2 regions of the Flavobacterium sp. RSP49 genome follow, and region 2 is predicted to be linked to the other one. Evidence: riboswitches for the same ligand, from Rfam matches in the RefSeq annotation. Region 2 holds a riboswitch; the other holds the start of a gene.

Region 1 (3,425 bases), on a different contig from region 2:
GTCTAATAGGACCTAACTGCCCAGGAATAATTACTCCGGGTGAAGCTAAAGTTGGCATTATGCCAGGTTTCGTTTTCAAAAAAGGAACTGTTGGTATTGTTTCTAAATCGGGAACATTAACCTATGAAGCAGCAGATCAAGTAGTTAAACAAGGATTGGGAATTACTACTGCTATTGGTATTGGTGGAGACCCAATTATTGGAACTACAACAAAAGAAGCTGTTGAATTATTGATGAACGATCCTGAAACAGAATGTATTGTAATGATAGGTGAAATTGGCGGACAATTAGAAGCTGATGCAGCTCACTGGATCAAAGCTGATGGTAATCGTAAACCAGTTGTAGGATTCATTGCAGGAGTTACCGCTCCAGTGGGACGCACAATGGGACATGCAGGTGCAATCGTAGGTGGGTCTGACGATACTGCTGAAGCAAAGAAGCAAATCATGAGAGAATGTGGTATTCACGTAGTAGATTCTCCAGCTGAAATTGGTAAAAAAGTAAAAGAAGTTTTAGGTTAATCTAAACTCTAACTAAATATTATAAAAGCCTCGCATTTTGTGGGGCTTTTTTTATTATAAATTCAATTAAAGAAATATCTTTGCACTTTAGTAAATAAATCTGTTTTTCAGATGTAATCCTAATAAAAGTAAACATAAACGAATGGTTTCTAATGGACTTCGCGGTATTGCTGGGTATTTTTTTGCTGAAGCCAATTCAAATTAAAATAAAAAAAATGTATAAAGAGTTAAAAAAATTCAAAGTTACCAATCAGTTTTCATTCACTACAGAAGATAGTTTAGCCGAAGTTTGTAATGCTTCAGAAGGATCTGGAATATTTTTAGTATATGCCGTAGCAGAAGAGAAAGAGTTGATTATGGTGGGTTCTACCGGAACTGTCCAAAATAACGGAACTTTGAAAATCAAAAATGGAGGTCTAAAAGAAAAGATTGTTGAAGGACACCAATTTGCTAAAACAGGAAGAAAATATTCTTGGCCAGCGCAAATGAAAATTGAAGAGATCAGCACGCTAGAAGTGGTTTGGTATGAGACATTCAACGATAAAACTAAAGTGATTCCAACATTCATAGAAGGACAAGTTTTACAAAACTTCCTAGACGAAAATGGAAGATTGCCAAAATGGAATGTAGCTTTTTAATTATTTAAAGACTGTTTTTCAATATCTTACTTATAATTGCGTCACATTTTTATGTGGCGTTTTTTTTGTTTTATTATTTTTTAGAGTAAAATTCAAAATATTTCATAAATAATTAATTACTTTTGCACCCGTTATCACGAATCCTTCAATAGGATAGCAACCTGCAGCAACAAGCAAGGTGCTAAAACGATAAGCCAAATCCTTTGGAAAAAATGTTGTCTACATTCCCATTTTTAGCTTTGTTTTTCGTCGTAATTTTTAATTTTAAATTATTTTTATGACTTTATTTTCAAAAGACAAAGGAAATGCCTTTGCATTAATTCCTTTATTTGTTTTTATTTTTACTTTTTTGGGAGCGGGAATTATTCTAAATGATTTTTATGCTTTTCCATCGCCAATAGCTGTTTTAGTTGGTATCATTGCTGCTTTTTTATTATTTAAATCTTCTACTGAGGATAAAGTGGCTACATTAATTGCAGGGTGTGGTGAGAGTAAAATCATAACGATGTGCTTAATATATTTGCTGGCGGGAGCTTTTGCTGTGGTAAGTAAAGCCATGGGCGGGGTAGATGCTGTTGTGAATCTTGGAATAAATACCATTGACGTTGCTTATTTTCCATTAGGAATTTTCTTGATAGCTTCTTTTTTATCAACTGCTACAGGTACGTCAGTAGGTGCAATTGTAGCGATTGGCCCGATCGCGGTGGCATTAGCTGATAAAAGTGGAGCTTCATTACCGCTCATAGCTGGCGCTCTTTTAGGTGGTTCTATGCTAGGTGATAATCTTTCCATGATTTCTGACACTACAATTGCCGCTACACAATCATTAGGGTGTGATTTAAAAGACAAGTTCAAAATTAACTTGTTTATTGCCTTTCCGGCTGCGGTTTTGACTATTTTGGTTTTCTTTTATCTTGGTTTAAACTCGGATATTATTACCGTTGCCATTGCAAAAAATAATTTTTCCTGGATCGCGATTGTACCCTATATTTTAGTAATAGTATTGGCGGTTGTGGGTGTTAATGTTTTTTCAACATTGCTTATTGGTACTTTATTAGCTGGTATTATTGGATATTTTAGTGGTTTATTTACGCTCATGGAGTTCACTCAAAAAATATATGAGGGATTTACCAGCATGACAGATATTTTTTTATTGTCAATGCTTACGGGAGGTTTAGCTGCGATGGTAGATAAAGCGGGCGGAATAACATATTTATTAGTCCAAATAAAAAAAAGAATTAAAAACAAAAAATCAGCACAGGCCGGAATTGGCGCTATAGTTGGATTTGCTAATTTGGCTATCGCCAATAATACTGTTTCTATTGTAATTACGGGACCTATTGCCAAAGAAATTAATGATGAATACAATTTAAATCCAAAAAAAACAGCAGCAATTCTGGATATTTTTTCGTGTGTAATTCAGGGGATCTTACCTTATGGCGCTCAAATATTACTTATATTGAGTTATGCCAATGGTAGCTTAAATTTCTTTGATTTAATTAGTAATGCCTGGTATCATTTGTTTTTATTAATTTTCACATTAGTGGCTATTTACAGTTCGTTTTGGGACAAATGGACTAAGCGTTTCTTTAAAATTTAAGAGTTGAATTTGACTGTTATTGCTTTTGAATTTTTTTTAAAAAGGGAAATATTATATATTTGACCATTGTAAGATAGCCCTGATAGTAGTGGAAATCCTTTTATGTGAGCGATAGCGGTCATAAAAGATTGAAGCGGATAGCAGGAATAGCTCCAAATAAAATTTAAACTAATTTTTGAATATGAAATTACTAGAAGGAAAAGTTGCCATAATTACTGGTGCGAGTCGCGGAATTGGAAAAGGAATTGCGGAAATTTTTGCAAAACACGGTGCAAACGTTGCCTTTACGTATAGTTCATCTGTTGAATCAGCTTTGGCTTTGGAAAATGAATTGAACGCTTTAGGGATTAAAGCCAAAGGATATCAATCGAATGCAGCTGATTTTAATGAAGCACAAACTCTTGTAGATGCGGTTTTAGCTGAATTCGGAACAGTCGATATTCTGATAAACAATGCCGGAATTACTAAAGACAACCTATTGATGCGAATGTCTGAAGGTGATTTTGATCAAGTTATTGATGTTAACCTGAAATCGGTTTTTAATATGACTAAAGCCATTCAGCGTACTTTCCTGAAACAACGTTCGGGTTCAATTATCAATATGAGTTCAGTAGTAGGAGTGAAAGGAAATGCAGGACAAACGAATTATGCGGCTTCTAAAGCGGG
Region 2 (3,425 bases):
ATGAGCACTCGCTGGATTTTTTGCAATAATTCTTGGAATCAAAATTTCGATGATGTCCTTTTTGATTTTTGCAAGCATCGTAGCTTCTTCGTCAAAATCATCATGCTGTGTTGAGATTACAATAGCTTCAATTCGAGTTGGCTTGTTGTCATCACTGTATTCTAACGTCACTTGAGATTTAGCATCCGGACGCAAATAGGTGATTTCGTTATTTTCACGTCTTAAAACGGCCAATTCTTTTAATAATTTATGAGATAAATCTAGTGCCAAAGGCATGTAATTTTCTGTTTCATTTGTTGCGTAACCAAACATCATTCCTTGATCACCAGCACCTTGCTCTTCAGGATTTGCTCTATCAACACCTTGATTGATGTCAGCAGATTGTTCGTGTATAGCAGAAAGAATACCACAAGAATCCGCTTCAAACATGTAGGCGCTTTTGGTGTAACCAATTTTCTTGATTACATCGCGAGCGATTTGTTGCACATCTAAATAGGTATTTGATTTTACTTCACCTGCCAAGATTACTTGACCTGTAGTTACTAAAGTTTCGCAAGCTACTTTTGAGTCAGCATCAAATGCCAAAAAATTATCAATTAATGCGTCTGAAATTTGATCTGCAATTTTGTCTGGATGTCCTTCGCTTACAGATTCTGACGTAAATAAATAGGCCATAATTATTGTTATTTTTAAATTAAGCGAGAAAAAATAATTGCTAAAAAGGACTAAAGAAGAGTTTCTGCTTTAGCATTTTTTCTACTGAAAAACGTTCAGTACTCATAATGAATTTGTTTCATTATGAAGAGGTTGCAATCAGTTCAAATTTTTCCTCTTGTATTTGATTGCAAATGTATGAAACCATTTTGAATTGCAAATTAATCTTTTGTTTTTTTTGAGGATAAATATTTTTCGGGTTCTAAATTATTAAGAAAAAATAATATTTAAAATAGTTTCGCTATTATTTTCTTAAACTTATTTGGATATTTAAAAAATAATTTGCAATTTTGAAATTCTAATAAAGTAAAAATGAAATTTAATATTTGTAATATGTTTAAGGTCGCACAGGAAAATTCCTGAGGGTTGCTTATTGCATAATTTAAATCAAATTATATATCAAAAGCTTCCCGGATAACGGGAAGCTTTTTTTTTGAATAGTAATAAACAGAATAGATTTTTTAGTCACAAAAAGCCTCGATGAATAACCTAAAAAGCCAAAAAATAAATAACGCAACAGTCAATAACATGATTTGTGTCAATGCCATTATGTGTATTCGCGGCTGTTGATTCCAAAAGTAAGTGTATAACTTAAAACCCTTTTGGATATGGATCTAAAAGGGTTTTTTGTTTTTCTGATTTTTTTCAAATCTCACAACAATTCATACAAGGAGACCAAAAATGAATATTAACACCTAAAACCTAAAAATTATGAGCACAACAAAGTATTTTACAAAGACATTTCGGTTATTAAAAAGTATTAATTTCAGAAATAAAAAAGAAAAGGAAAACGATTCTAAGAATGAATTGATTCATCCTAGATTTGAGATCTCAAAGAACGATGTTTTGGCACAAAAAATAGTACCTAATTCATTGCTTTTCCTAATGTATTCCCAAGAGAATGAAGCGCTTTTTATTTAATAAATCCGAATTTATTTTCGGTTTTGAGATTTTCAAAGGATGTTTAAAAGTGTTGTTTTGACGAAGTAAGAAAACGGGATGAGTATCCTCATTACTTCGTCAGAATAACAATTGCGTGTGAATTGTTTTTTGGATTTATGGAGCCCAAACAAATAAGCGAATCCACATAAAAATTTGGTTGTTACAAAAAATAATGCTTAATTTGCACTCATAAGTTCACAATCGTATTGAAATGTTATAAAGAAAGGCAGAGGGATTAGACCCGATGAAGCCTTAGCAACCCTTCGATTTATCGAAGAAGGTGCTGCATTCTACCACGCTCATCGTGGAAAGATAACACTAAGAATTAGTCTAGATAACACCTGACTTTCTTTATAATATTTCCAAACACAGATCAAAAATCATAAAAGATTTGCCATTGGAAAATAAACCAACCTCTATTACATTTCAAAATTTCACCACTAAAAGTGGCGCTTTTTATGCCGACTTAAACGTAAGTTTTCAAGTTTTTGGGCCAGAATTGCATACGGCACCAATTGTTTTGGTCAACCATGCTTTAACCGGAAATTCACAAGTTGTGGGCGAAAACGGTTGGTGGAATGATTTAATTGGAGCACACAAAACCATAGATACTACAAAATATACAATACTCGCATTTAATGTTCCCGGAAATGGTTTTGATGGTTTTGAGATCGAAGATTATTTAGATTTTACTGCCAGAGACATTGCCAGGATTTTTATTGAAGGGATTCGGGTTCTGGATATTAAAAAACTATACGCCATTATTGGGGGTTCTGTAGGTGGCGGAATTGCTTGGGAGATGGTCGCTTTAGAACCAAAAATCGCACAACATTTAATTCCTATTGCAACGGATTGGAAATCGACAGACTGGCTAATTGCCAATTGCTTTTTGCAGGAACAAATTCTCAACAACTCTTCGAAACCTATTGAAGACGCTCGCACTCATGCTATGTTATGCTATAGAACTCCGGAATCATTTGCTGCAAAATTTCAGCGAACCACCAATGAAGAATTGGGGATTTTTAATGTAGAAAGCTGGTTGCTACATCACGGCGAAAAATTGCAGAAACGTTTTCAAATTTCGTCATATAAAATGATGAATCAACTGTTGAAAACAATCGATATCACCAGAGACCGCACATCATTCGAAGAGATAACTTCAAAAATTGAAGCCGAGATTCATATTATTGGAATCAATTCCGACCTGTTTTTTACGGCAAATGAAAATAAAGCAACGTACGAGGAATTAAAAAAATATAAAAAGAGGGTTACCTATCAGGAAATAGTTTCCATCCACGGACACGACGCTTTTTTGATAGAGTACAAACAATTACACAATTTGCTTCAGGATATATTCTAAGCCAAAAAACAGAACACAATGAAAATATTGAAATTTGGAGGAAAATCGTTATCGAATGGCGACGGAATAAATAAGGTGGTTGCAATTATTATTGATAAAGTAAATCAAGGCGAGGAAATTGCTATTGTGGTTTCGGCGCGAGGAAATGCTACGGATGAATTAGAAGAAATTTTAAGTATTGCCGCTAAAAACGGAGTTTATAAACCTCTTTTTGATGATTTCAAAAAATACCAACAAGACGAATATCAAGATGTAGATTTGTCCGAAGAGTTCCATGTTCTGGAAAAATTATTCGAAGGAGTCAGTTTAATTGGTGATTACAGCAACAAAATAAAAGATCAGATTTTATCAAAAGGAGAACTACTTTCGGCAAAATTACTGACGGCAATTTTGGTCGAAAATGGGATAA

Evidence for each region. Region 2 has a riboswitch for S-adenosylmethionine ahead of EKM02_RS05780 (alpha/beta fold hydrolase). Riboswitches for the same ligand answer to the same signal wherever they lie in the genome.
Region 1: another riboswitch for S-adenosylmethionine. It lies ahead of EKM02_RS00670 (Na+/H+ antiporter NhaC family protein); the one in region 2 lies ahead of EKM02_RS05780 (alpha/beta fold hydrolase).

The regions. Positions count from the first base shown of each region.
Region 1 covers NZ_RYDN01000001.1:150,332-153,756, forward strand. Annotated here, with positions in the region: gene sucD (succinate--CoA ligase subunit alpha) at 1-521, shown strand, start outside; gene EKM02_RS00665 (hypothetical protein) at 737-1,159, shown strand; SAM-I-IV-variant riboswitch at 1,286-1,382, shown strand; gene EKM02_RS00670 (Na+/H+ antiporter NhaC family protein) at 1,437-2,759, shown strand; gene fabG (3-oxoacyl-[acyl-carrier-protein] reductase) at 2,941-3,425, shown strand, end outside.
Region 2 covers NZ_RYDN01000007.1:64,623-68,047, forward strand. Annotated here, with positions in the region: gene metK (methionine adenosyltransferase) at 1-675, opposite strand, end outside; gene EKM02_RS05775 (hypothetical protein) at 1,426-1,635, shown strand; SAM riboswitch class I at 1,868-1,975, shown strand; gene EKM02_RS05780 (alpha/beta fold hydrolase) at 2,054-3,016, shown strand; gene thrA (bifunctional aspartate kinase/homoserine dehydrogenase I) at 3,035-3,425, shown strand, end outside.